One region of the Glutamicibacter sp. MCAF14 genome, then DNA from elsewhere that is predicted to be linked to it. Evidence: riboswitches for the same ligand, from Rfam matches in the RefSeq annotation. Region 1 holds a riboswitch; each other region holds the start of a gene.
What was found. A riboswitch is a leader RNA that binds a small molecule or an ion and turns the genes downstream of it on or off. The one in region 1 is predicted to bind thiamine pyrophosphate.
Positions count from the first base shown of each region.

Region 2: linked by a shared signal. The riboswitch ahead of AB4Y71_RS02685 (ECF transporter S component) and the one ahead of thiC (phosphomethylpyrimidine synthase ThiC) in region 1 are both predicted to bind thiamine pyrophosphate.
Region 3: linked by a shared signal. The riboswitch ahead of thiM (hydroxyethylthiazole kinase) and the one ahead of thiC (phosphomethylpyrimidine synthase ThiC) in region 1 are both predicted to bind thiamine pyrophosphate.

Region 1 is NZ_JBFREO010000002.1:179,859-189,562, forward strand. Features, by position in the region: gene AB4Y71_RS03365 (pyridoxal-phosphate dependent enzyme) at 1-231, shown strand, start outside; gene AB4Y71_RS03370 (cystathionine gamma-synthase) at 259-1,416, shown strand; gene AB4Y71_RS03375 (hypothetical protein) at 1,515-1,931, opposite strand; gene AB4Y71_RS03380 (DEAD/DEAH box helicase) at 2,240-4,156, shown strand; gene thiC (phosphomethylpyrimidine synthase ThiC) at 4,250-5,992, opposite strand; TPP riboswitch at 5,989-6,096, opposite strand; tRNA gene AB4Y71_RS03390 (tRNA-Thr) at 6,297-6,368, opposite strand; tRNA gene AB4Y71_RS03395 (tRNA-Thr) at 6,882-6,953, shown strand; tRNA gene AB4Y71_RS03400 (tRNA-Met) at 7,001-7,077, shown strand; gene AB4Y71_RS03405 (hypothetical protein) at 7,240-7,503, opposite strand; gene AB4Y71_RS03410 (GTP pyrophosphokinase) at 7,768-8,586, opposite strand; gene AB4Y71_RS03415 (DUF2797 domain-containing protein) at 8,781-9,704, shown strand, end outside.
Region 2 is NZ_JBFREO010000002.1:26,577-36,280, reverse strand. Features, by position in the region: gene pabB (aminodeoxychorismate synthase component I) at 1-1,605, shown strand, start outside; gene cls (cardiolipin synthase) at 1,609-3,105, opposite strand; gene AB4Y71_RS02695 (aminodeoxychorismate lyase) at 3,272-4,147, shown strand; gene AB4Y71_RS02690 (ATP-binding cassette domain-containing protein) at 4,144-6,471, opposite strand; gene AB4Y71_RS02685 (ECF transporter S component) at 6,468-7,076, opposite strand; TPP riboswitch at 7,141-7,261, opposite strand; gene AB4Y71_RS02680 (DUF4235 domain-containing protein) at 7,337-7,588, shown strand; gene mnhG (monovalent cation/H(+) antiporter subunit G) at 7,648-8,052, opposite strand; gene AB4Y71_RS02670 (monovalent cation/H+ antiporter complex subunit F) at 8,052-8,318, opposite strand; gene AB4Y71_RS02665 (Na+/H+ antiporter subunit E) at 8,321-8,947, opposite strand; gene AB4Y71_RS02660 (Na+/H+ antiporter subunit D) at 8,959-9,704, opposite strand, start outside.
Region 3 is NZ_JBFREO010000001.1:31,020-40,723, reverse strand. Features, by position in the region: gene thiD (bifunctional hydroxymethylpyrimidine kinase/phosphomethylpyrimidine kinase) at 1-1,228, opposite strand, end outside; gene thiE (thiamine phosphate synthase) at 1,225-1,866, opposite strand; gene thiM (hydroxyethylthiazole kinase) at 1,859-2,653, opposite strand; TPP riboswitch at 2,643-2,737, opposite strand; gene AB4Y71_RS00185 (GntR family transcriptional regulator) at 2,775-3,140, opposite strand; gene AB4Y71_RS00180 (hypothetical protein) at 3,137-4,666, opposite strand; gene AB4Y71_RS00175 (aldehyde dehydrogenase family protein) at 4,756-6,189, shown strand; gene AB4Y71_RS00170 (amino acid permease) at 6,269-7,717, shown strand; gene pgm (phosphoglucomutase (alpha-D-glucose-1,6-bisphosphate-dependent)) at 7,714-9,351, opposite strand; gene AB4Y71_RS00160 (DUF4190 domain-containing protein) at 9,369-9,692, shown strand.

The sequences.
Region 1 (9,704 bases):
CGTGGGGTCATCGGGGCAGGGGACATCACCGATGCACTGCTCTCCGGCGCAGAACCAACCAGCACCCTGGCGGACCTAGGTGATCTGCCGATGCCGCTGATCGGCACTGCAGACACCGCCGAACATGCCCAAGAACTGCTCAAGAGCCATCCCGCGGTCTTGCTGACCAAGGGCGGCGAAGTGATCGCCGCAGCTACCGCAGCTGATCTATTGGCCTACTCCACCCGCTAGAGACAACACCTCAAAGGATTGATATCGATGACTGAAAACCATCAGGGAGCAAACACCCGCTTTGTCCATGCGGGCCAGGAATTCGAGCCGGTCACCGGTGCTGTAGTTCCACCGCTGCACTTCTCCTCGACCTACGCCCAGGACGGCATCGGCGGCCTGCGCAACGGCTACGAGTATGGCCGCGGCACCAACCCGACCCGCGACGCGTTGCAGGCACAGCTTGCTGGCGCCGAGTTCGGCAACCACGCTTTCTCCTTCAGCTCCGGCCTGGCCGCCGAGGACTCGCTGATCCGTGCGATTCTGCGTCCCGGTGACCACATCGTGCTGGGCAACGACGCCTACGGCGGAACCTTCCGCCTGATCGACCGCGTGCTGGGCGACTGGGGCATCGGCAACACCCCAGTGAACATGGCTGATGAAGCAGCGCTGGCTGCCGCCATCGAAAAGAACAAGGCCAAGCTGGTCTGGGTTGAAACCCCATCGAACCCGATGATGACCATCACCGACATCGCCAAGGTCGCTGAAATCGCCCACGCCGGCGGCGCGCTGCTGGTCGTGGACAACACCTTCGCCAGCCCATTCCTGCAGCAGCCGCTGACCTTGGGCGCTGACATCGTGGTCCACTCGACCACCAAGTACATTGGCGGCCACTCCGATGTGGTCGGCGGTGCAGTGATCGTCAAGGATGCGGCGCTGGCAGAAAAGATCGGCTTCATCCAGTTCGCCGTCGGTGCGGTCTCGGGCCCAATGGACGCCTTCTTGACTACCCGCGGGCTGAAGACCCTGGGCGTGCGCATGCGTGCCCACTCGGAGAACGCCGCACAGGTTGCCGGGTGGTTGCGCGATCGCAGCGAAGTGGAGCGCGTGCTCTACCCGGGCTTCGAAGACCACCCCGGCCACGAGATCGCCAAGAAGCAGATGTCCGGCTTCGGCGGCATGGTCTCGGTGCAGTTCAACGGCGGCGAAGCAGCAGCTCGCAAGATTGCCGAGAGCACCAAGCTGTTCACCCTGGCTGAATCCCTAGGTGGCATCGAATCGCTGATGAACTACCCATCGGAGATGACCCACGCTTCGGTGAAGGGCACCGAGCTGGCAGTTCCAGTGAACCTGCTGCGCCTCTCGGTTGGCATTGAAGACCCGGCCGATCTGATTGAGGATCTGGAAAAGGCCTTCACCAACCTCTAAGGCCAAAGCCAAAGGACCTGAGTTCCGCTGCCTAACGGGCAAGCGGACCTCAGGTCCTTTGTTCTTTCAGTTGTGCAGCCTGCTTGCTGGTGGCCTGCCTACCGGCGGGGCTTGGCGGGCTTGGGATCTACGATCTTGAAGTACTTGTTGCTTGCAGGCATCCACATCAGCACCACGCTGAACATGATGATGGCCGCCAGGATCGAATAACGGCCGAATCGCAGCAGCAACGGCAGTGCGGTGATCAGTCCGACCCAGGACAATTGGGTGCGTGCTGCCCGGTCTCCGGTGAATAAGCGGTAACCCAGCACACAGCAGGCCAGGCCGGCGGCGGCAAAAAGGATGATCAGTGCAATGACCGCGAAGCCCATGGTGGACTGCTGGGTATGCTCATGAACCAGGAAGCCGCCGAAGCCGAGAAAAAGCACTCCGGCTAGGAGCCATAGCATTTGGGCGATGAATAATCCGCCGGGGGTTGGCTCGTTGGGACGTCGTGGAAAAAGTGGTTTCTTCACATGTACAACCCTACGTGTTCCAGCGCGGTGCCCGATCTCACACGCTCTGGACACTGACAATAGTGGTGGGTTCAAGCTAGCATTAAGTGTTCGCGAACATCAGGGTATCCCTCTCGCATCCAGCCCAATTTTTGAGGCCGGAGCCTTCTCGTGTTGTATTTTCCGCAAAGTGTGTGCGGGTCTTTATGTCATAGGGGAGCGCTTGATGAGCGTGACTTGTATCTGACTGTGCAGCCTATACGTCGTTTCTTTTGGGACGGCCAAGGCCTATCCCCAAACGAATGAGGTAATTCTTCGTGTCTTCTGACATGCCCGTAAACACCGACGACAACCAGACCCCAGAAGAGCCAACTGTGCTCTTCTCCGAACTTGGTCTGGATGCCCGCGTGCTTGCATCGCTTGCCGACCTTGGCTACGAAAAGCCATCGCCAATCCAGGCAGCAACCATCCCACTGCTTCTCGAAGGCCGCGACGTTGTCGGTCTGGCTCAGACCGGTACCGGTAAGACCGCTGCTTTCGCACTTCCTGCCCTGTCCCGCATGGCAGAACTGGCTGACACCAATGGTCCAGCCAAGACCCCTCAGATCCTGGTTCTGGCTCCAACCCGCGAGTTGGCCCTCCAGGTAGCCGAGGCTTTCACTTCCTACGCCAAGTACCTGCCGAACTTCACCGTTCTGCCAGTGTACGGTGGCTCGCCATACGGCCCGCAGCTCAACGGCCTGCGCCGTGGCGCCCAGGTAGTCGTTGGTACCCCAGGTCGCGTAATCGACCACATCAACAAGGGTTCCTTGGACCTGTCCAACCTGCAGTACGTTGTCCTTGATGAGGCCGACGAAATGCTGCGCATGGGCTTCGCCGAAGAGGTCGACAAGATCTTGGAAGCCACCCCAGAGGACAAGCAGGTTGCCCTGTTCTCGGCCACCATGCCACGCACCATCCGCCGCATCGCGTCGGAATACCTGCGCAACCCGCAGGAAGTTGCCGTGAAGTCCAAGCAGTCCACCGGCACCAACATCACCCAGCGCTACCTGCAGGTGATGGGCGCCCACAAGCTTGACGCCATGACCCGCATCCTGGAATCCGAGACCTTCGAAGGCGTTATCGCCTTCGTACGTACCAAGATGGCTACCGAGGACCTGGCTGACAAGTTGAAGGCTCGTGGCTTCACCGCTGCCGCCATCAACGGCGACATCCCGCAGCAGCAGCGCGAGCGCACCATCGAGAACTTGCGCTCGGGCAAGATCGACATCCTGGTTGCAACCGACGTGGCCGCTCGCGGACTTGACGTAGAGCGCATTTCCCACGTTGTGAACTTCGACATCCCGCATGACACCGAGTCGTACGTGCACCGCATCGGCCGTACCGGCCGTGCCGGCCGCAAGGGCGACGCGATCTTGTTCATGACCCCACGCGAGAAGTACTTGCTGCGTGCCATCGAGAAGGCTACCCGCCAGCCGGTGACCCAGATGCAGCTGCCTTCGCTGGATTCGGTCAACGACCGCCGTATCCAGAAGTTCACCGATCGCATCGACAAGACCATCAGCGGCCAGGACCTGACTACCTTCCGCGAAATCGTGGAGAAGTTCGCTTCCGAGCACGAAGACCTGGATCAGCTGGAAATCGCAGCTGCGCTGGCTCTGATGGCTCAGGGCGGTCGCCCGCTGCTGATGACCGAACCAGTCATGTCGCCTTCGAAGAAGGCCCGCATGGATCGCCCAGAGCGAGGCGGCGAACGCGGTGAGCGTGGCGATCGTGGTCCACGTGCCCGCAAGACCGCTGCTGAAGGCAACGCCATGTACCGTCTGGCCGTTGGCCGCCGCAACCGCGTGCAGCCAGGCTCGATCGTTGGCGCACTGGCTAACGAAGGTGGCTTCGATTCTTCGGAAATCGGCGGCATCGAGATCCGTTCGGACCACACCCTGGTCGAGCTGCCAGCCGAGCTGACCAAGGACCAGTGGCGTGCACTGTCCAAGACCCGCATCGGCGGCGAAGCCATTGAGCTCGAGCTCGACAATGGCCGCAGCCCACGTCGTGAAGACGACGGCGACCGCGGTGGCTTCCGCGGCGGCCGTGGCGGCGGCTTCGGTGGCGGTCGCAGTGGCGGCGGACGTGGCGGCTTCGGCGGTGGCCGTGGTGGCGGACGTGGCGGCTTCGGCGGCGGCGGACGCGGCGGCAAGGATCGCTACAGCGATTCGGGCCGTAGCGGTGGACGTCGCGACTACTAAGCCTGTCGCACACTAGCTGAACAGCATTAGATAACGCCCTCGGGGCAAGCATGAAGCTTGCTCCGAGGGCGTTTTCCGTTAACCGGAGCCCGCTTACGGGGCCGGGCTTCCCAACGGGATCTGGTCCCCGAGGTAGACCGTGCCGCCGCTTTCCAAGAACTGCCTGCTCTTCTGCGCCATCCCGGCCAGCGCGGCTTGGGCCTCGGCGGATCCGTACTCGTCACGGATATCCTGGGAAATGCGCATGGAACAGAACTTCGGCCCGCACATGGAGCAGAAATGCGCGGTCTTGGCTGGTTCGGCCGGCAGCGTCTCGTCATGGAATTCCTGGGCTGTGACCGGGTCCAGGGACAGCGCGAACTGGTCATGCCAGCGGAACTCGAAGCGCGCCTTGCTCAACGCATCATCGCGAGCCGTGGCCCCAGGGTGGCCCTTGGCCAGATCTGCGGCGTGCGCGGCGATCTTGTAGGTGATGACGCCGGTTTTCACATCATCCCGGTTAGGCAGTCCCAGATGCTCCTTGGGAGTGACGTAGCAGAGCATCGCGGTGCCGTAGCGGGCGATCTCGGTGGCGCCGATGGCGCTGGTGATGTGGTCGTAGCCCGGAGCGATATCGGTGACCAGCGGGCCCAGCGTGTAGAACGGAGCCCCATCGCACAGTTCCTGCTGGCGCTCCACATTCTCGCGCACCAGGTGGAACGGGATATGCCCCGGTCCTTCCACCATCACCTGAACGTCGTACTTCCAGGCGCGCTTGGTCAGCTCTGCCAAGGTGTCCAGCTCGGCGAACTGGGCGGCGTCATTGGCATCCGCAATGGAACCAGGGCGCAGCCCGTCGCCCAGCGAGAACGCCACATCGTACTGCGCGAAGATCTCGCACAGCTCATCGAAGTGGGTGTAGAGGAAATTCTCCTGATGGTGCGCCAAGCACCAGCCTGCCATGATGGACCCGCCGCGCGAGACCATGCCGGTGACGCGGTTGGCGGTCAGCGGGATGTAGCGCAGCAGCACTCCGGCGTGGATGGTCATGTAGTCCACGCCCTGCTCGCACTGCTCAATGACGGTGTCCCGGAAGATCTCCCACGTCAGTTCATTAGCTTCGCCATTGACCTTCTCCAGAGCCTGGTAGATCGGCACGGTGCCGATGGGCACCGGCGAATTGCGGATGATCCACTCGCGGGTGGTGTGGATGTCATCTCCGGTGGACAGATCCATGACCGTGTCCGCACCCCACTTGGCTGCCCACTGCAGCTTGGAGACTTCCTCGGCGATGGAGCTGGTCACCGCCGAATTGCCGATATTCGCATTGATTTTCACCAAGAAGGCCTTGCCGATGATCATCGGCTCGGATTCCGGGTGGTTTATGTTCGCCGGGATGATGGCCCGGCCGGCCGCAAGCTCGCTGCGCACCAGTTCGACATCGCATTCTTCGCGTATGGCAACATAGCGCATTTCCGGGGTGATGATCCCGGCCCGGGCATAGTGCATCTGGGTCACACGGGCTGCGCTGACGGCCCTTCGCGGAGGCGCCGAGCGTCCGGCCCACTCTGCGCTGGCGGTGCCTCTGCGAACCGCAGAGCGTCCGTCATCGTGCAGATTGCGTTCTCGACCCTCATAGGTTTCCACATCCCCGCGTTCCAGGATCCACGGTTCGCGGAAAGGCTGCAATCCTTGGGTGGGTTCGCTTCCCGGTCCGCTGGTGCGATACACCTGCAACGGTTCATTTAGCTCGCCATTGGGGGAGCCAGCCAATTGGATCTGGGTGACGGGAACGGAAATTCCCTCAGACACGCGGTAGGCAAGGGTGTGGGCAAGGTGCTGTTCAAATTGTTCCACTGGGGAAACTCACTTCCTTCGCCGGCATTACCCGGACAGGTTCAACGGTCGCGGACGGCGATAGTCCGATCTCAGCCCTTGCCAGGGCACCCGTGTGGTCGCGATCAACTTAGCACGATTTCTGCCAGAAAAGACAGCAGCGCTGCACAAATTATGGATGTGAAGAAGCAGCGGTCCAGAAGATGGGAAGTGGTTTCACTCTCGCTGGCAGCTGGGAAACAGGCTGCTGTGGGGCGTAGTGGGAGAAACTTTTGGGGAAACGAAAAGAGAGACAATCTGCAATCAGATTGTCTCTCTTATTTCGAGCCCCCTGCCGGAATCGATCCGGCGACCTCGTTCTTACCAAGAACGCGCTCTACCACTGAGCTAAGGGGGCAACAGGTAAATACTTTACACAGGTTTTTAAGGTTTGCAAAATCCGCTGAGAATTTGTTGCTGACGTCACAACATCACTACTCAGGTTGCGTTTGGTGCATAGATACCCGAGTGTGAAATTAGCTGGGTAGTGAAAGGAATTTGAGGCATTCAGCATCTTAGAAAAGATCTTTTTCTTGCTTTGATGCTCCGGGCGCCCACCGCGGCTTCGTGCAGGGGTTTGCTGCCGATGGGAACGGGTTTCCCGTCGGGCGTCAGGACGGTTGCTGGGCAAAGTCACCTGATCATCGTTCGAGGCATGCGGTCTAGTGCAAAAGCGCTAGTGAGCCCAGGGAATTACCAAAGTGAGCATCGTCACCCAAGCCCTTTTTGTGCCACTCATAGTTCTACGTCGCATGGGCCCTGCATGTAAATTAGCACTGACTAGGCCTTATTCGTTTTGGATGGGCCATTCCTATGGGCGAGTTGGCCGATTTTTCTTTGCTGGGAAATCCGTGTAGAGTATTTACTCGTTGCCCCCTTAGCTCAGTGGTAGAGCGCGTTCTTGGTAAGAACGAGGTCGCCGGATCGATTCCGGCAGGGGGCTCTGAGTGAGAAGCTTTCTTGGCTTCTACTGGATTGCTTCTCACTTGTGGCGGCGTAGCTCAGCTGGTTAGAGCGCACGACTCATAATCGTGAGGTCCCGGGATCGAGTCCCGGCGCCGCTACCAAATGAAGACCCGCAGCTTTTGCTGTGGGTCTTTTTTGGATTTCAGGCACTCAGGACAAATCGGGCCCCTAAGTAAGGTCTGGAGAATTCTTGAATTTTTCGCCTGCTTGCTTGCCTGCCAAGTGATTCGTTTGTGAATCACCTGGCAGGTGAAGATCGCTTCTTATGGCTTTGGCTTGCCCAGTGCGTTGACTGCATCGCTTATCGTCGCGCCGCGGTGCTGCTGCCGGTAGGCTTTGACATCTTTCGGGTCAAGATCACTGGCATCCACAGTGACTTTTTGCTGTTTGTCGCGGAACCAGAACCACCCCATCAAAGCCCAGCTGCCAAGCAAGAGGCCATAGATTGGTTCATCGGATACCACGATGAGAAGTGCTGCCAGGAGAGCCAACGTCAAGATTGCCATTTCGCGTGCTGCTTTGCTCATCGAATGCCCCTAACTAATGCCTGCCGCCTCGAATCGAAAAACTATACTGCGCGGTCGTGGTCCCAAGGGTTCATGAATGTTCCAAGTTGCTTGAGGGGGTGATGTCCAGCCTCATGCCCGGATATTCCCACTCTATGAATTAATATGCGTCTTGTAAATCCTACTTTTGTGGGAGGAAACTTCTGGATTCGAGCAGTGGTTCTGCTTGGGCAAACCGCGGTAACCGAACACAAGAAATTACCGGGAGCACCGTATGGGCGGGAACTAGCTTTTTGACCCGGTGGACTTGCGCTTCTCCGCGCTTGATTCCCTGGCCAACGACAAGAGATTGTCGATTGCCGTGTTGTCGAAATCAGTGTGGCTGGCACCGTCGTGGTCGGCATCGTGGCCATGGACTTCGGTATGCAGCCGTTGCATTCGCATGTCCAAGGTCGTGGCGATTGCGGCCGCTTCAGCAAGCTCGTCCGCAAGACGGGCTGGAACGTCCCCTTCATACTTATAGAAAATCTTATGTTCCAAGCTGGCCCAGAAATCTTGGGCAATTGTGCGGATCTGCACTTCAACGACAACATTGACCGGCCCGTCGGACAAGAACACCGGAATCTCGATAATCGCGTGCACGCTCTTGTAACCGTTGGATTTTGGATTCTTGATGTAATCCTTGATCTGGATGACCTTCAGATCACTTTGAGAAGTTAGCGTGTTCAAGACCTTGTAGATGTCCTTCACGAAGCTGCAGGTGATGCGCACTCCAGCAATATCACTAATATTTTCCCGAATGATCGGCAAGGACGGAGCGATATTCCGCTTGCTCACCTTGCGCATGATGCTTTCAGGAGTTTTCACCCGTGAAGAAACATGCTCGATCGGGTTGTATTTATGCAGATACAAGAACTCTTCACGCAGAATTGAAACTTTAGTCAGCATTTCATCGACGGCGAATTGGTACTCCATCATGAAACGCTGGAAATCGTGATGGAACGCTTGTGCCATTTCCTGGAGCTCGGCAGGTGTTGCTTGCTTTGCAAGGGGAGCCGCAAGCGCTGCGTGAGACTCCTGATCGTGTTCGGCTGAAATTCTCAATCACCTCTGCGAATAGTTTTCATCCCAGCAAAGTAGAACTCACTGGGACTTCAGCCTAGTGCGCCCTCCTAAGAATTAGGCAAGAACAAGTAGAGAATTTGGCCAACTGGATTCTTGGGGCGCTTCGCAGGCACTTTAGAGTTCAGCGCAGCGGTGCTCTATCGTTGACTGGGTAACTGTGCGGAAAGGTATTGATGGAACTCGCTAGCGACTTTCGGCAGCTTTGCCACGGAATCAGCTTTTCCGAGCATGAGCCAGCGCCGATGCTTCGACTGCGGCAAGCAGCAAACTGGCGCACCGATTATCTGGAACCCAATCGTGTGCTGAGCCTGGAAATTGGCGACCTCAAATTCTGCCTGGGCTACGTCACGATGAACAAGGACGGTTCACGCAACACCTTGCCGTGCCCTAAGACCAAGGCCTTGCGCACCGGTACCCAATGCGATCGCTGCCGCCGGATGGACCAGACGAAGTTCATGCACCATTTCCACAAGACCGGTGAAGCTCCCGAGGGACTGCGCAAATATCTGGAGCAGCCGCATTTCTTGTATATCGCCAGCTTCGCCCATGGCGTGACCAAGGTCGGAACGACCTCTACGAAGAGCAAATGGAGCCGACTGGCCCAGCAGGGTGCGGTCATTGCCCGCTATGTTGCGCGTGCCTCAGATGGTGCGGCAATTCGAATTCTTGAAGATTTGGTGACTAAGCATGTGGGTCTGAGCCAGCAGGTTCGGCAGAAATCAAAGATCAAGGGGTTGAGCAGCTGGGAGCTGGACTACGCGCAGCTTGACGCCATCAATTCTGAAGCTGCCGAACGTGCACGGGAGTTCCTCGGATCCCAGCGCGGACTGGACACCTATGGCGTTGAATTACGCGACGAACTTTGGCAGCAGCCCTCCTTCGCCAAGCCGGTCATTGAAGCCTGGGATTCCCGTTCGTTGCATGCGTGGAGCAGCGTGCTGCCGGGCAGCACGGTGAATCTGCGTATCCGCGGGGTGCTGGGGCAAAGCATCCTTGCCGACAGCGGCGAGAACACCACGCTGCGCTTGCTTGATGCCGCAGAGCTGAAAACCCGCGCCGTGGCAGTCATAGAACAGCATGGTGACTTCAAAGAAGAG
Region 2 (9,704 bases), 150 kb from region 1:
TACAGCCCTTACTGGCAGATGTGGGCCAAACAAGAAGAACGCTACCTGCAGGCCCAGCAGCCAAGCCAAGCAGCCACGTTGATGATCCGGACCGACTTGGACCAGGATCCGATGCAGATCTGGAAGCAGGCCAGCGCCTACCTTCCTGGCCCAGTACGCCAACTGTGCAGCCAAGCTGGCTTCGCCCCCGCCCAGTTGGAATTCCACCAAAGCTATCAAGGCCCAGCAGATGCCGCCGCGTTGTTCGACCAGCTCGCACAGGGGCACCGGCACGCTGCCTTCTTGGAATCCACCAGCCACCAGCTCAGCGACCCGCTGGGCCGCAACCGGTACTCGATCATTGCGCTATCCACTGCACCGCAACCGCCGGTACTCAGCGCCAACGCCCAGGGAACCACACTGGATCTGCCCGGAGCACAGGTACAGCTGGGCCAAAACTTCTTCCCGGCACTGGCCGCCCTGTGGCCAATCGGGAACACGGCAGCAACCTGCTATCCACTGCCGTCATGGGTCGGCTATCTGGGGTATGAACTCAAGCGCGAAGTCGGCGCCGCAGATTTATCAGCGGTGATCGAGCCTGGACGGGTACGCCCCGATGCACAGTTCTTCGCCCCCGACACCGTGGTGGTCATTGACCATCGTGAAGAACAAATGTACCTGCACAGCAGCAGCCAGCCAGAACCGTCGCTGTCCATCCTGCTGGGCAACCCACCTGAGCACCGGCCAGCTAAACCACTGCCTACCCCGAACTTCAGCTGCGCGGATACCGAAGCCGGATACAAGCACAAGATCCGCCAGGCCCAGCACGAAATCTACGAAGGCAACACCTATGAGGTCTGCCTGACCACCGAGCTGACCGCCCAAGTCCCAGAGTTTGATCCGTTCGAGGCTTACTGCCGCATGCGCCGCACCAGCCCAGCGCCGTTTGCCCATTACCTGCGATTTACCGATCTGCAGATCTCCAGCATCTCGCCTGAGCGTTTCCTTGCCCTATCCAAGGATGGCCAGCTGCGCGCCGAACCGATCAAGGGCACCCGTGCACGCGGAATAGACGAAGAATCGGATCTGGCGTTGAAGCGCGATCTGGCCACCCACCCCAAGGACCGGGCCGAGAACATCATGATCGTGGACCTGCTGCGCAACGATCTCTCCCACCATGCGGTTCCCGGTTCGGTGAAGGTGACCCGGCTGTGCGCGGTGGAAACCTATGCGACGGTGCACCAGATGGTCTCCACCATCGATGCCACGCTGGCTTCCCCGCACTTGGCCGCACACGCGTTGCGTGAAGCGTTCCCGCCGGGCTCGATGACCGGAGCGCCAAAGCTATCCACGATGAACATCCTCGACGAACTCGAAGAGCAACGCGCCCGCGGACTGTATTCCGGAGCAGTGGGATACCTGGGCGCAGATGGCGCCGCTGACTTCTCGGTGGTAATCCGCACCCTGGTCTGCGACCAGCTAGCCGATCAATCCTGGCGCTTGTCCTTGGGATTAGGCGGTGCGATTACCGCTGACTCGGTGCCCGCCGAGGAATGGGACGAGGTCATCACCAAGTCCCGCGGCGTGCTCCAGGCACTGGGCGCCCAATTCCCTTCACGGACCTGAGCACTACTGCAAGGTGGCGGTCAGGCGGGCGACATTGTCGATCCAGCGCTGCATGCGCGGGCGCCGGCGCCACTGCGACAGGGTGATCTCTGTGGAGATTTCACGGTACTGGTTCTGCACCGCGTTCACCGCGTCAACCATGTCCTTGCCCAGCAGCATCACGGAAATTTCCATGTTCAGGCTGAACGAGCGCATGTCCATATTCGATGAACCCACCACAGCCACCTCGTCATCGACGGTGAAGCACTTGGTATGCAGCACCATCGGCGCCGGATAGCGGTGGATGCGCACTCCGGCTTCCAGCAGCTGCTGGTAGTAGGACTGCTGCGCGTGATGCACCAGGAACTGGTCGCCTTCTTCGCATACATAGAGTTCCACGTCCACCCCGCGCTGGGCGGCGGTGGTAATGGCATAGAGCAGCGAATCATCGGGGACGAAGTACGGGCTGGTAATTTCCAGCCGCTCGGAGGCCGAATAGATCAGGGTATTGAACAGCCGAAGATTATTCTCCGTGCCATAGCCCGGGCCGCTGGGCAGCAACTGCGCCAAGGTGGAGCCAGGACGTTCCTCATAGGCCAGCGGGTGGCGGGCCTCATTCATGTCCATCAGCACTTCCTGGTCATCATCTTCCTGCCACCAGTCGGTAGCGAAGGTGACATCCAAGCTGTGCACCAGCGGGCCTTCGACGCGCAGCATCATTTCAACCCATTCGCGGCCCACCTTGTGCGAAGACTCGCGCTTGTAGCCCGGCTCGATCAAGTTCTGGCTTCCGGTGAAGGCCACTTCGCCGTCAACAACCATGATCTTGCGGTGATTGCGCAGATCCGGGCGGCGCCAGCGCCGGCCAATCAGGTCAATGGGCAGCATCGGGCGCCAGTTGATATTGGATTTCTTCAGCCGGTTCTTGAAATCCCGGTATCCCTTGACCCGCAGGGTACCGAGGTGGTCGAAGAGCATGCGCACGTGCACGCCGCGATCGGCTGCCGCTTCCAAGGAATCCAGCACCGGTCCCACATAATCCGGGTCATCGCCCATGATGTAGAACTGGATGTGCACATAACGGGTCGCCTTATCGATTTCCTTGCGCATCGCCTCAAGCGAAGCCCGGTAGTCGGAGATAACTTGAACCTCGTTGCCGCCTTCCAGGGGCATGGCCCCCAGATTGCGGTTGAGCATCACCGCAGATTCCACCCATTCTTCTTGGGAATGAAATTCTTCTGGCAACTGCATGTGGCCCGTGGCTTTCATAATCGCATCATGCGCACGCTTCTGCTTTTCCAACCGGCGGCGGGAAAGGCGAGGGTTTGCGAAAAGCCAGTACGCAACCAGACCCACAACGGGCAGGAAGAAGATGGCCAAAAGCCAGGCCATGGCGGTAGTGGGGCGTCGGTTACCCGGGACAATGCCGATCATGAAGTAGCGAACCGCTAGTTCTACTGCGACCAGCACGCTCCACAGAACGCCGCCAATCTGCAATAAGACTTCATTACTTGGCCACACTCAGGCACCCCCTTGGCTACGCCCCTCGAAAATGGCATTTTCGGCGTCTGATCAGTGAACTACAGGCGAAAATCCTTCGCTTAGCTTATCGAACAATGTCAGACTTGTCTGAATCTCTACGCACGGATATAACGCAGAAGACGCTAGGGTTCGATAATCTATGTCTATGAGCTCTCTTGTATTCTTGGATCCGGCCTATCCGGCTGGACGTCTTGCAGACATCACTGCACCGCAACTTCTCGTCACGGCACAGGGAGTCACACGTGGGGACGGCATCTTTGAATCGATGCTCTACACCAATCAGGCCGTACGCAAATTCGAAGCGCATCTGGCTCGTTTGGCCACCTCCGCCGAAGTTGCAGACCTGATCATTCCCGATGCCCGCAGCTGGTTTGCCGCGGTGGACACCGCAGTGGCCGATTTCGATGCCACCGGCGGAGCCGAAGAAGCAGTGGTCAAATTGGTGGCTGCGCGCGGCGAGCACGACAGCGATCCAGCCATCTGCTGGGTCACCGTCACCCCGGCCCCGGCCTTGGGCAAGGAACAGCGCGAAACCGGCGTCGATGTCCTGCTGCTCGATCGCGGCTACGACTCAAAGCTGGCAGAACGCGCCCCATGGCTCATGATGGGCGCCAAGACCCTGTCCTACTCGATCAACATGGCTGCCCTGCGCTACGCGCGCAAGCACGGCGCCCATGATGTCATCTTCACTTCCGCCGACGGCATCATCCTCGAGGCTCCCACCTCGACCGTGCTGGTGGCCCAGCGCGATGGCGAAACCAAGCGCCTGCTCACCCCGATGCTGGAAACCGGCATCCTGCCGGGAACCACGCAGAGCGCAATCTTTGATGCTGCAGCCCAGGACGGATGGGAGCTGGGCTACGGACCACTGCGTCCCGAGGACCTGTACCAGGCCGACGGAGTCTTCTTGGTCTCCTCGATCCGCTTGCTCACCCCGGTGCGCACCATTGATGCCAAGCCATTGCGTCTGGACGCCGAGCTGCATGAACAGCTCAGCGCCCTGTCCGACGCAATCCGCTAGGTCCACACCAAATTGTAGGTTCCTGCCAGCACGGCCGCCGTCATTGCGGCCGTGCCAAGCAGGACTCCGGTGCCCAGCACCAGCGCATCACGCCAGCTGAAGGTTGCAGTGCGAATCCAAGTGCGCTTGGCAGTACCAAATCCCTTGGCTTCCATGGTGGTTGCCAGCCGTCCGGCACGGCGAATCGCCTGCACCAGCAACGCCAGCACCTGACCCAAGCTTGCCTTCAGCCGCTGGCCCAAGGTGCCAAAGTTCCCCATACCGCGAGCACGCCGTGCCAAAGTCAGCGTGGTGAATTCTTCGACCATCAGCCCCAGCAACCGCATTCCCGCCAGCGCGCCGAGCACGAAGCGATGCGGCACCTTCAACTGCTGGGACAGCGCCCCGCCCAGATCGCTGGGATTCGTGGTGGCCAGCAGCAAAATACACGGAATAGCCAGCGCGAACGCACGCAGCCCGGTAGCAATACCACCGGCAACCGAACCTTCGGTAATGCTGAAGGCCCCGAATTGCGCGTAGACCATGCCGCTGTCCTGCCCCACCAGGGCAATGCCCCATGCGGCAAAGACTCCGGCCAGTAGCAGCGGCCAGGCCCGCTTGAGGAATTTGACCGGGCCTATTCCTGCCAATGGGAAGAGCACCACGGTCGCAACGATAATCACCAGCGCTGAGACCCAATCCAAGGTGGTGATCAGTGGCAGCGTCGCCGCTGCCACCGCCCCGAGCTTGGCCAGCGGGTTGATCTTCGCCAACCAGCTGCGCCCGACAGGTGCATCAAGCACCGGCCCCTGAACAGGAATCTGAGTGGTGGAATTCTGTGCGGCCAACAGCAGGTCATCTGCCTGCAGCACCTTGGCAAAATGATCATCGTGGGTGACCGCAATAATCGCAGTTCCCTGCTCCAATTCCTCAACCAGCAGCCCGGCCAGTTCGCGCCAGGTGTTCGCATCCTGCCCAAAGGTCGGCTCATCGAGGATCAGCACCTGTGGGGATGCGGCCAAGACGGTCGCCACGGACAGACGGCGCTTCTCGCCACCGGAAAGGGTGAAGGGATTCGCGTCAGCCAGCTCATCCAGTCCCAAGCGTTCAAGCAGCACCTGTACACGCTGCTGGATCTGCTCGGGTTCGTACTTGGGCAGCTCAGCATCGCTGCGCTGGGCACGACTGGGGGCAAAGGCCAGCTCTTCGCGAACGCTCTGGGTGACGAACTGGTGTTCAGGTTCTTGGAAGACCGACCCGATCCGACCGATCAGGGCCCCTGCCTTCCATGCAAATGGCGCTTGGCCCAGCCCGTCGGCAAGCTTCTCGCTGGCAGCCAGTTCACCGCCGGCTTTCTCCAGCAATCCGCCCAAGGTCAAGGCGAGGGTTGATTTGCCGGCACCATTTTCGCCGCGGATCACGGTGGCCGTGCCAGCCTTCACGCGCACGTCGACTGCTTGGGTGCGCGGGGCGGCGGCACTGCGTGCAGAGACCAGCTGCCGCGCTTCAAGCAGCGTTGGACCTGGCTCGTTGGCTGCAGCGGCTACCTGTGGAAGGTATCCGGGGATCCACAGCCCGGCAGCCGCCAGCTCGTTGCGCACCGTGGCGTCCGTATAGAGCTGCTGGGGGTCCAGATCATGCGCGACTCCCCCACCAGGCTGCAGCACGATCACCCGGTCGACATGTTGCGCCCAGGCATCAAGACGATGCTCGACAATGATCAAGGTGGCCCCCGATATCCGGGCCGCGTTCAGTACCGCATCGCGCAATAGCTCGATGCTTTGCGGATCCACATTGGCAGTGGGCTCATCGAGCAGCATCACGCTTGGCTCCATGGCCAGAATGCCGGCCAGGGCCAACCGCTGCTTCTGCCCACCAGAGAGTTCCTGAGTTCGGTGATCATGAGCCAACGCGCCCAGCCCCACCGCGTTCAACGCTTCGGGGATGCGCTGGCGAATCACCTGCGGATCAATCCCGAGGTTCTCCGCACCAAAAGCCACATCATCAGCGACCCGGCTTTGCACCACCTGAGTTTCTGGATCCTGCTGCATCAGCCCCACCGGATGGGTGCGGCTGAAGGCATCGGACCCGTCTATGAGCAGACGCCCGGATACCTGCTCGGCCTCATCGGCTTCGAGCAATCCTGCCATGGCGTGCAACAGTGTCGATTTGCCGGCACCTGAAGGACCGACCAGCAGCACCTTTTCTCCGGCGTGGATCTGCAGATCCAACCCGGAGATAGCCGGCTGGTGCCGTTCGGTGTGCTGCCACCCGAAGCCTGTTGCGGTAATTGCCGCCCCACGCTGGGTTTTACTGGCGGCCCCGGAATTGGCAACGAAACTCATTTTGAGCTTTCCAAGTGCGCACGCCGGCTGGCCAGCGCGCTCAGTGCTCCAGTCTTGGCCAGGGCACGAGTGGCCAGCCAGGACAGCAGACCGGCAACAATCAGTCCGGAAACACCGGTGGCGATCACGTGGAAGATCTTCATCCCCGCGGTGTACTCAACGTAGTAGGCCATGATGTAGGCCTCGGAAAATCCAGCAAACAGCCCGGAGAGCAGGCCTGCCAGCAGTGCAACGCCCAGGTTCCATTTGCGGTAGCGGAATGCGGCGAAGACCAGTTCTGCACCCAAGCCCTGGACCGCTCCGGAGATCAGCACGGTCAAGCCATAGTGCGAGCCGAGCAACGCTTCAACGACAGCGGCCAGCAACTCGCAATAGATCGCGGCTCCTGGCTTGCGGATGATCAGCGCACCGAGCACCGCTGGGAATAGCCACATGCCGGTGAGCAGTGCGGTAGCTGGTGGGAATGCGGCAAAAGCCAGTGAGAACAGGCCATATCCGGCGCTCCATGCCCAGAAGATGACCCCTGAAGCTACTGCGATCACCGAGGCGACCACGATGTCAACTACACGCCAGCCGGTACGCTGCTTCGATACTGTTTCGTTCATTGTTACTCCTCCTGTGCAAGGAGGGGAGATGGACGGAATGAGGGCATGTTCCCATGCCTATCCGCATCCGAGATGCTCGACTTCCTTCGCCGGTACTAGCCGGGGCAGGTTCGAGGGTCTGCGATCTATCGCACTCTCAGCGTCTTGCGACTTTTAAAAAGTCTGACGCTCCCCTGTCGGAAAAAATACTGCTCCCCCACCATACCGCAGGTATGCTGGGCAGAGGAACGATAAGTCAAGACCTTGATCGTGAGGAAAAAATGGATAAAGTGCAGAAACTTGTCACCACCGGCATCACCGTTGGTGCAGGCATTCTCGGCGGCAAGCTAGTTGATTTCCTTTGGTTGAAGGCCACCGGCAGCAAAGCGCCACGCAAGGGCACTGACGAAGCAGCTGAAGCTTCATTCCGTAAGGCACTGGGCTTTGCCGTGGTCTCCGCTCTGGTGGCAGCGATCATGCAGACCGTTGCAGACCGCAGCGCCAACAAGGTTGTTGCCAAGTTCACTAAGTAGGCATCGGCATTAAGCCATGAAGCGGGAGCCGCGATATTTGCGTGGCTCCCGCTTTGCGTTTAATTCTGGTTTTCTCCGGGTTGGTCCTTGGTGATCGGAGTGGCTTCGGTTGGTGGAGTGGAATTGACCTTGTTCACGACCAGGCTCAACTCATCGGAGAAGAGTGTCTCCTTGGCCGCGTGCTTGGTGCGGTAGCCGGATCGGCCGATCATGTGGGCAGAAACAGGTGCGGTCAGCAGCTGCATTCCCCAGGCCAGGACCAGCACCGGGATCACCGCCCAGCTGCGCAGATGAATGGCCAGTCCGGCGAAGATCAGCAGGAAACCGAGCACCTGCGGCTTGGTCGCGGCATGCATGCGGGTGAGCATATCCGGGAAGGTCAGCAGGCCGATACCGGCAATCAAAGACATCAGGCAGCCCACGACCAGCAGTATCGCGACAAGAATATCGAGGAAGAGATCCATTAGGCGTTCCTCTGATCCGAAACGAAGCGCGAGACGGTCACAGAGCCGATGAAGCCGAGCATGCAGGCGGCCACCACGAACAACAGGTAGTCGGTGTGCTTGTGCAAAACCATTTCCAGGCACAGCGCGGCGGAGATGATCAGCAACATCACGTCCAGGGCCAGCACCCGGTCAAGAATCGACGGGCCTTTGGCCACGCGGACCAGGCAAGCTACGGCCCCAAGGCACAGCATGATGCCGCAGATCCAAATGACGATGTCCATCATGTCTATTCCTTCCTCGCAGCAAAGTCCGGTCCGCATTCATTCTTGATCGCTTCGTACTCATCCGGACTGCCGATGGCCATGATCAGCCGGCGCTCGATGTCGCGGATGGCCGCCCGGGCTTTCTCCACATCTGCCGGAGATTCAATGTCGATGTAGTGCAGGTACAGGGTCGATGAGCTGCGGTCCACGTCGATCACGAACGAACCCGGGATCAGCGTGAGCACGTGGCCCACGGTCATCACGATCAGATCCGAGCCGGTGCGCAGCGGCACCGCGATGATGGCGCTGTGCGTCTTCTTGCCGTTGGCGATGGCCAGCTTGGCCACGTGGAAGCTGGCCACGACCACTTGGCCCATGAACCAGATGAACAGCTTCAGGCAGTACCACAGGTTGATGCGTCCGGACAGGACCACCGGCGGCAGCGGGAAGAGGTTGACGATGACCAGCGCGATGACCGCGCCGAAGATCATGTTGCCCAGCGAGAAGTCCTGCCACAGGGCGCCCCAGACGAAGAGCAGCAACAGCAGCAGCGGCCATTCCTGCTTGAATGTCGCGCGGTGGCGCACACCGGAGGTATCCAGCGCATCATCGATACGCTGGTCGCGCGGTTCAAAATTCCTATTCGGCATCATCCCTCCAATCAGAGTGGCAAGATCGCAGTGATATAAGGTTCGCGGGCAATCAGTTCCACGGCCACGCGCTCACAGAATTCGAAGATCGGTCCGGCAAAGACGGTCAGCGCAATACCTGCAAGCACCAGCGAACCGGTGGCATAACGCATGCCCCACGGCAGGGATTCGGCTTCCAGGGACTTGGCCAGCTTCAAACCCAGTCGGGGGTTCTGCCCTCCTCCGGCCAGGGTCTCATCGGCCACCCGGGTCGCTTCGGCGACCAGCCCCTGGTTGGGAACTTCGGCATCAGCGGCACGGCGCCAGAACACCCGGGCCCACACGCGGATGATCGCCATCAAGGTCAGCAAGCTGGTGAGCAGCCCGGCACCGATCACGATCCAGGTCAGCGCATCAGCCTCTTGCGCGGCCGCATGAAGCAGCCCGAACTTGCCCAGGAACCCGGAGAACGGCGGGATGCCGCCCAGGTTGATGGCCGGAATGAAGAACAACAGCGAAAGCGCCGGGGAAAGCTTGGCCAGCGAACCGAGCCGGGTGACATTCGAACTGCCGGCACGGCGTTCGATCAGCCCGGCGACCATGAACAGCGAGGTCTGCACGATGATGTGGTGGCCCACGTAGTAGACGGTCGCGGCGATGGCCAGCGGCCCGCCCACGGCCACACCGAAGATCAGGTAGCCGATGTGGCTGGTGAGCGTAAAGGACAGCATGCGCTTGAAGTCCGTCTGCGCCAGCGCACCGAGGATACCAATGACCA
Region 3 (9,704 bases), on a different contig from region 1:
GCCGGTAAGGATGCTGGTCATGGTTGGCCGCCGCCAGCCGCTTGCCGATGTCCTGGTAGAGCCAGTAGCACGGCAGGATCGCGGCAATCAGCTCGCCGTAGCTGTCTTGGCTTGCGGTCAGGTGGTTGGTGTAGTTCAGCGTGGTGGCACTGGGCTCTTCGCAGAATTCCTCCACGTAGCTGCGGTGCAGCTGTAGCTCGCCGTCCAGGATGCTGTTGGCCCCGCGCGCCCAGAAGCGCTGGGCGGCCAGATCCGGGGCCATGGAGCTGGCCAGGGACAGGACCTTGGCGTAGCGCAGCAGATACAGCGCATCCTGGGAGATGTAGTAGTGGAAGTCCTCTGGCTCCAAGGTGCCCTGCGATAGCTGGGTGATGAAATCCAGCTGGTCGATATCCTCGCGGATGTGCTGGATCTTGGCCCACCAGTGGCCCATGGGATCTGCCGTACCGAAGAAGCCGATGAAGTGGTTGACCGGTCCGTGGCCGCTGCCCACCTGCAATTGGTCGGCTGCGGCAATGGCCCGGTCAAGGTAGGACTTTGACTGTTCCAAGGCGATGCTCCAGTCGCCGGTGGCCGCAAAGCGGGTAGCCAGGGTGCTGGAGAGGGTGCAGCCGGTGCCGTGGGTATTGCTGGTGGCATGGCGCGGGCCGTTGAGCTCAAGCTGAACGCCGTTGGCTGAGACCAGCGCATCGGGGCACTGTGCCCCGGCCAGATGCCCGCCCTTGGCCAGCACCAGGGCATCGTGCTTGGCCGCCAGGCGCTGGGCCTGGGACAGAACTTCCTCCCATGCGCTGGCCACTGGTTCGCCCAGCAAGCTGGCAAGCTCCAGGATGTTCGGGGTGATCACCGTGGCACGGTCCAGCAACGAATCAAGGGCTGAATGATCCTCAAGCAGGCGGTCCCCGCTGGTGGCGACCATGACCGGGTCCAGGACTACCGGGGCGTTGATAGTTTCCAGCCAGCTGGTCACTGCGCGGATGACCTCGGAGTTGGCGAGCATCCCGATCTTGATGGCGTCGATGCGAATATCTGTACTAATGGCTTCAAGCTGCGCGAGGACAAAGTCGCCGCTGACCGCCTGGACGCCGGAAACCCCGTGGGTGTTCTGCGCGGTCAGTGCGGTGATGACGCACATGCCATAGCCGCCGTTGGCGGAAATGGCCTTCAAATCTGCCTGGATTCCCGCTCCGCCGGAAGGATCGGAGCCTGCAATGGACAAGATATTCACTTGGCCGCCTCCCATGCCGCCACCAGCTGCGCGCTGGCCTGCTGCGGATCTTCGGCATTGCAGATGGCGCGAACCACGGCCATGCCCGCTCCGCCGCCGGCGCTGATCGCGGCGGCATCGTCCTGGGTCAGCGCGCCGATGGCGACGCAGGGTAATTGAGTTAGGGTGGTGGCCCGGGCAAAGCCCTCAAGCCCCAGGGGCGTGGGGTGGTCCTTTTTAGTCGGAGTGGCGCGGATGGCTCCGACTCCCAGGTAGTCAATCAACGAAGCGTCCGCATTCGCCTGGGCCAGCTGCTCGTCCGTGGAAGCGCTCAAGCCGAGGATCCCGTTGCCGATGAGCTGGCGGGCCAGCGCCACCGGCACATCCTTTTGCCCGATGTGGATGCCGTTCACGGCGGCTCCGGCAGCCCGTGCCGCGAGGTAGACGTCGATCCGGTCGTTGATTAGCAGCTGGGCTTTGCCCTCGGTGAGCTTGGCGGCCGCGCAGGACAGTTCGAAGAATTCCCGGGCGCTTTCTTCCTTGGCGCGAAGCTGGATCCATTCGATCCCTCCGGCGACCGCGCCTTCGATGACTTCCAGGGTGCTGCGCGGGGTGCAGCTGGCGGTGTTGGCAACTAGGTAGGCACCGTAGTTATGCATGGTTCACTTCCTCGTACTTCAAGTTCTGCAGTTCTTCGGGTTCGGTAGCAGCCAGTGCATCCAGGAATGCGACGGCGAAGCTTCCCGGGCCGGTGCTGGCCTCCAGTGCCTTCTCGGCGGCTAGGCCATAGAAGCCGTGGGCGGCGATGGTGGCTTCGAATGGGTCATCGTGCACCGCGAGCATGCCAGCGCAGAAAGCGCCCAAGGCGCAGCCTCCTCCGGTCATCCGGGTCAGGCCGACGCCGTTGGTGTGCACCAGTACGGTGCGCGTGGCATCAATGATGGCGTCGGATTCACCGGAAATTGCCACCACGCAGCCATGCTCTTGTGCAAGCTCGCGGCCAGCATCCAGGGCCGCGGAAACAGTATCCAGAGCATCTACGCCGCGACCGGTGGAGCTCTTCCCGGCCAGTGCCAGGATTTCCGAAGCGTTGCCGCGAATCAGGGCAGGGCGTTGGGTCACGAGGCGCCGGGCGAAGTCGGTGCGTACCGGCAAAGCTCCCACGGCCACCGGGTCCAAGACCCACGGGGTGCCTGCGGCGCTCGCCGAATGCACGGCCTCATCCATGGCGGTGAGCTGTTCGGTGGTTGGCGTACCCAGGTTCACCAGCACGGCCGAAGCAACTTCTGCAAAAGGGCCGGCTTCGCCTGGCAGGTCGGTCATCGCCGGTGAAGCGCCCGATGAGAGCAGCATATTGGCGGTGAAGTTGGATACGACGGTATTGGTCAGGCAGAAAACCAAAGGTGATTGTTGCCGGTATTTCAGGGCAACGGCATGTAAAGCCATGCGACATCCCTCCGCTAGCGTGAACTAGATCAGGTTCTACGGGTCTTATCTCAGTCGGCTTCTCCGACACCCCGTGTCACTGCCCTTGAGCGTACGCACCTAGAGCGTCCACGACAAGTTTTTAACGTTCGCGCCGCGCCACCAGGGCCTTGAGGGTTGCGGCATCCACCTGCTGGGCGGATGCCAATTCCCAGAGATGGTCTACTGCGGCCAAGAGATCCTCACTAGGGTCCACCGAGTGCGCACGCTCATTGACCACCGTGCCGGCACGCCGCCGTGAGCTGATCAGCCCTTCGGCTTCCAATTCCTTGTAGGCGCGCGCCACGGTTCCGGCGGCAACACCGAGGTCCGTGGCCAGGGCACGCACGGTCGGAAGCTTGGCCCCGGCAGCCAGCTCACCTAGGGAAATCAATGAAGCAATCTGCGAGCGGATCTGCTCATAGGGAGGGGTCGCTGCCTGGAGGTCGACTCTGATCTGCGAGCTCATGAAGTACTTGACCGTTGGGGCGAAGGCACGAAGGCGCTGCCCGGGCGCTCAAGGACAATTACCGCTGGGACAACAAAGATCAGCAATGCAAAGAGTCCCAACCCTGCCGGGAACCCATAGCCAATGAGCAGCATGGCCGCCACTGCGCTGGCGGTAACCCGCATCGAACGCAATTCCAGAACCCTGCGGTACCAGATTTCTTCGGCAGCCGAGACGCACCAGGGAATAATTACCCGGCGGGCAAGCCATGTGAATCCACCATGGGAGGCCAGCAGCAAGAGGAGTAGCCCGGCAACAATCACCTTGCTCGGGGATGCGAAGCCCCATAGGTAATCCAAGGGCGGATAAAGCAAGAAGTAGGTGCTGGTGGCAAGCAGCAGGCCCGCACAGGCGTAGGACCACCACGGCAGCGGTGCCGAATGCTTTTCAGCGGCTGCCGCCTGTCGAGATGCCCAATTCATGTAGCCCAGGTACAAGGCATTCAGCCCAAGGTACAGCATCGCAGCTGCCGTGAAGAGGGCGAGGATCCACGTGGTGCGCTGGGCGCTGGGCCATTGGGTTTCATCGGTGACAGTCAAGAAGGTCCAGCCGATTGCGAGGCCGAGCAAGGCCAGCGTTGCAGTGGAGTATTGCAAAACGAATAGCTGTTCACGCAGACGTCCAAAAGCGGTCGGCGCCTTGGCAGCGGAATGAGCTTTCAATGTTGAACGCGGTCCCCAGAAGAATAAGGTGAGGCCCACGGCAAGAGCGCTGTAGTTCAATAATGCGTTCTGGTCAGTGAATAGATTGACCTGTGAATAGTTGAGCACCGACACGGTGAACGCCAGCAGCACGATACCGGTATTGCGCAGCAAGCGGTTAAGCCAGACAGTGCGCAGCGCCTGGTTATCCTCGCTGGTGATACCGGCCAAGGGGCGCCTTCTCAAGATGGCCGCCGCAACCACGGCGGCGGCCACGACGATGCCCGCCAGAGCCACGATGAAGATCGGGAGCATCTGGAGGCCCGATAGTTGCCCGTCCGTTGCGATACCCGACTCGTACATGGAGTATCCGCCCGAATCAACGGAGGTTATTTCAGTGGCAGGGACGCCGATGCGTCCTTCGACCGTGGAAGCCGGCCATAACGACCCCACGGCGGCCAGCAGCAGCAGCCCGACAAAAATCCCGAGCGACTTAGGGAAGGGGGTGGCCAGGGTGCGGGCTTCGAGCGAAGCGGTGCGCACCGGCTGCAATTCCTTGGGCCAGGTGAACAAGCCGATCATATAGACCAAGGGAACCCAGATTCCCGGGGTGAGCGCCTCGATGAAGGCAGAACTTGGATTCGGTTCGGAAACCGGAATGCTCCATGTCCTGGACAGGTCCCACGAGGTTGAAGCGAAGAATGCGATTAAAGCGCACCAGAATGAGTGCGACTGGGCTCGGTCGATCGCCGGGGCCCCGCGCCGGTGAGCTACAGAGCGCAGCCATGCGTAGATGATGGCTGCCACGACAGCAATGGAGGCGGCGCTCGCCGAGAACTGGGTCATGAACATTAATGTATCAAAGGCTTGATACATATTGAATACGTTGGCGAATTAAATAATGAATATCTGCCGCGGTGACGTACGCTCAAAACATGGGTCTGTTTACTTCCACTCCGTTGCCCGAACCGGTTGGTGATTCCGCACCTCCGGTGGACGAGCATCCATCACGCATTGCCACGGTTCTGAGCCACTTGCGGCGTTCTGCCGATACCCGCATCACGCATCCGCGGCGCTTCCGCTTGCAGCAGCTCAAGGCCCTGGAAAAGATGCTCGAAGAGCATGTGGATGACTTTGTCCAGGCCCTGGCCGAGGACTTGGGCAAGAGCGCCACCGAGGCCAAATTCTCCGAAATTGACGTGGTGCGCGCGGAAATAGACTTCGCCCAACGCCACCTCGTTGAGTGGATGGACTCCACGAGTGTGAAGGTCCCGCTGGCGCTTCAGCCTGCAATGGCCAAAATTGAACCGCGCCCGCTGGGAGTTGTGCTGATTATCGGTGCATGGAACTATCCGGTTCAGCTGGTGCTGGCACCGCTGGTCGCGGCGATTGCCGCCGGTAACGCAGCGGTGATCAAGCCTTCGGAACTGGCCCCTGCCACCTCCGGTGCCTTGGCCAAGTTCCTCCCGGTATACCTGGACGAACGTGTTTACGCGGTAGTCGAGGGCGGAGTGGATACTTCCACCGAACTGCTTGCCGCGCGCTGGGATCATATTTTCTATACCGGTGGCGAGCGGGTTGCCAAGATTGTCGCGGCGGCCGCGGCGAAGCATCTGACACCGACGACCTTGGAGTTGGGCGGAAAGTCGCCAGCAGTAGTCGAGAACGATTCCTTGGCCACTGCCAAGCGATTGGCCTATGCCAAATTCATGAATGCGGGACAGACCTGCGTGGCGCCGGATTATGTGATCAGCGTGGGCGACAGCACCGAACTCATTAAGCGTCTGGGCCAAGCGATCACCAGCTTCTACGGCAAGGAACCGCTGACCCATCCGGATTACGGGCGGATCGTCAGCCGCAAGCACTTTGACCGGCTCATGTCGATGCTTGAGCAAGGCGAAGTAGTTTTCGGCGGGGAATACGATGAAGAAACCCTGCGCATCGCGCCGAGCATCATGCGCGATGTGGACCTTGAAGCAACGCTGATGACTGAAGAAATCTTCGGTCCAATCCTTCCGGTGATTGAAGTGGAGAACTTTGAAGAAGCGCTGGAATTCATTGCTCGCAGGCCCTCTCCGCTGGCCGCTTACCTGATGAGCGAAAGCCCGCGGCTGCAGTCGATATTTTCTGACCGGGTGCGCGCAGGCGCTATCGTGCACAACGCGCCACTGGCCCAAATGATCATCCCAACCCTGCCTTTTGGCGGCATTGGTCCTAGCGGTATGGGCACTTATCACGGCAAGCATGGTTTCGACAGGCTTTCGCAGATGCGCTCTGAACTCAACAAAACGACCGTCGTTGATACCTTGAGCGCAATATATCCTCCGTATTCATGGGCTAAGCGAAAGATTATTGATCGCTTACTGTAGCGCGGTTCATAGCGTTTTAGCTTGTCAGGGTGCTTGGATGGATAGGTTGGAAATTTTCAAGCATCAGGAGATGTAACGCATGACTGAGCCCGCACCGTCTCAGGACGGTCTGAAGCGTGGCCTCAAAGCACGCCATATGCAGATGATTGCTATTGGCGGCTCGATTGGTACCGGACTATTTGTCGCGTCCGGCGGCACCATTGCCCAAGCAGGACCCGGTGGGTCACTGGTGGCCTACGCACTGATCGGCATGATGGTGCTGCTCCTGATGCAGTCACTGGGTGAAATGAGCGCCCGGCTCCCGGTAGCCGGCTCGTTCCAGACCTACGCGTCGGTCTTCGTGAACCGCCACTTCGGCTTCGCGATCGGCTGGAACTACTGGTTCAACTGGGCCATCACCGTGGCCGCTGAACTGGTGGCTGCTGGCATCATCATGTCCTACTGGTTCCCCGATACACCGGGATGGATCTGGGCAGGGCTCTTCCTGATCCTGCTCACCGGATTGAACGCGCTGTCGGCCAAGGCCTTCGGCGAGGGCGAATACTGGCTGGCCGCGATCAAGGTCATCACCGTCGTGGTCTTCTTGATCTGCGGCGTCGCGATGATCTTCGGCATCTTGGGGGATTCAACCCCGGGATTCAGCAACTGGACCGATGGTGAAGCTCCCTTTGTGGGCGGCTGGCTGTCCATTGTCTCGGTCTTCATGATCGCTGGCTTCTCATTCCAGGGTACCGAGCTGATCGGCGTTGCCGCCGGTGAAGCCGAGAACCCGAAGCGCGATATCCCCAAGGCCATCAAGGCGATCTTCTGGCGCATCATGCTCTTCTACATCGGCGCGATCTTCGTCATCGGCATGCTGATCCCGTACCTGGATCCTTCGCTGCTGTCTTCCGAAGCTTCGGATATCACCACCTCGCCATTCACCCTGGTCTTCGAGCGTGCAGGCGTGGCCTTCGCTGCTGCGCTGATGAACGCCGTGATCCTCTCGGCCATCCTCTCGGCGGGCAACTCCGGACTATATGCCTCATCACGCATGCTTTATTCGATGGCGCTCGACGGCAAGGCACCAAAGATCTTTGCCCGCTTGAACAAGCGCGGCGTACCGATGCCGGCAATGCTCTTGACCGCCTCGGTAGGCCTCTTTGGTTTCCTGACCGCCATTGTCGGACAGGGTTCGGCCTACACGTGGCTGCTGAACGTATCCGGCCTTTCCGGCTTTATCGCCTGGATAGGTATCGCGGTGTGCCACTACAAGTTCCGCAAGGCGTATATCGCCAGCGGCCAGGACCTGGCGAACCTTCCGTACAAGGCGCCGCTGTTCCCATTGGGCCCGGTCCTAGCCTTCGTCATCCTGATCGTGGTCATTGCAGGCCAGAACTACCAAGCCGTCCTCGACGGCAACCTGCTGCAGATGGCTTCCAGCTATGTCGGCCTGCCGATCTTCTTGCTGCTGTGGCTGGGCCACTGGCTGGCTACCCGCAAGCAGCCAGCCGAGTTCATCGACCCATGGACCGCAAAGCTGAACTAGCCAGTTAGCGCAGCGTCAACTATCACCCGGGCCTCTGCCAGCACCTGCTGCAGATGCTCGGGTGATTTTGTTGATTCAGCATAAATTTTGTAGATGTCTTCGGTGCCCGAAGGACGCGCGGCAAACCATGCGTGCTCACTGGAGACCTTCAGTCCGCCAATGGCGAAGCCAGCAGCTTCCGTCACCTTGGCGGTAATCGTGTCGCCGGCCAGCTCGGTGGCGGCCACCATCGAGGCATTCAGCTTGGAGAGCAACGCCTTCTGCTCGCGATCAGCCGGCGCATCGAAGCGGTCATAGAAGCTTGCGCCATGGCGCTGGACCAGCTGCGCATGCAGCTGGCTTGGGCTCTTGCCGGTGACCGCACGGATCTCGGACGCCAGCAGAGCCAGCATCAACCCATCCTTATCGGTGCTGAACGCCTTGCCGGAGAAGTCCAGGAAGCTCGCCCCAGCGGACTCCTCACCGCAGAAAGCGACCATTCCTGAAGACAGCGGTTCAACGAAGTACTTGAACCCGACAGGCACCTCGCGCAGCGTCCGGCCGTGGGAGGCCACCACCTTGTCGATAAGCACCGACGAGACCAGGGTTTTGCCGATCTGCGCATCTGCTGGCCAGTGCTCGCGATGGGTCAGCAGGTAGTCGATGGCCACGGCCAGGAACTGGTTCGGATTCATCAGCCCTGCATCCGGGGTGACGATGCCGTGGCGGTCTGCATCCGCATCGTTGCCGGTGGCGATGTCGTACTTCTCGCGGTTGGCCACCAAGGAGGCCATGGCGTGGGCCGAGGAGCAGTCCATGCGGATCTTGCCATCTTTATCAAGGGTCATGAAGCCGAAGCGCGGGTCAACGGATTCGTTGACCACTTCCAGATTCAAGCCATAGCGGCGGCCGATTTCGCCCCAGTAATGCACCGAAGCTCCGCCCAGCGGGTCCGCTCCGATGGAAATGCCCGAGGCTGCGATGGCCTTGAAGTCGATGACTGCAGCCAAGTCGGTGATGTACAGCTCGCGGAAGTCGAACGGACGGGCGCTTGGCTCGCCTCGCTTGATCTGGCCGTTGGCCAATAGCTCATTGGCGCGGGCGGCAATGGGCCCGGTGATCTCGGATTCGGCCGGGCCGCCATGCGGCGGGTTGTACTTGATGCCGCCGTCGGCTGGCGGATTGTGCGAAGGCGTGATGATCAAGCCGTCTGCCTGCTCGCCGCCCTCGGCGTTATGCACCAGGATTGCATGGCTCACGGCAGGGGTGGGCGTCAGTCCGTCTTCAGCCAGCACCGTGACGCCGTTGCCTGCCAGCACCTCCAGCGCAGTGCGGTAGGCAGGCTCGGACAGTGCGTGGCTGTCCTTGCCCACGTACATCGGGCCGGTGATCCCAGCGCCGTTGCGGTAGTCCACCACAGCCTGGGTAATCGCCGCGATATGCGCTTCGTTGAAGGTGCCGTTCAGCGAGGAACCGCGGTGCCCTGAGGTGCCGAAGATGACCGCTTGTCCGGGGTTGCTGGCCGAAGGCGTGATGCTGCTGTAGGCATCGAGCACCTCCTGAAGATTAATGAGGTCGGATTCGGTTGCTGGTTCTCCAGCTCGAAGGTGTGCCACAGATTGCCTTTCAGGTTGATGCGCGTAACGCGGATCCATAGAAGAATGGTAGGCAAATGAGCTATTACCCGTATCCGCAGAACCCCTATCAACGACCGCCAGAGTCCGCCAGCCTGTCGGTGGCTTCCCTGGTGCTGGGTATCTTGTCGTTGCTGGGCTTCTCTGTCATTATCCTTGTTCCGTTGGCAGGAGTCATCACAGGACACCTGGCTTATCGGCGCGAACCTGCTTCCCGCGGGCTATCGCTGGCCGGGCTGATCACCTCATGGGTCGGATTAGCCCTTGCCATCGTCATTTATGCCGCGGTGATCTGGTTCTTCTGGGCGGTATCCACAGGCTTCGGCTACGACTCGTATTACGAGAACACGACCCTGTCCTAAGCCCAGGACGGA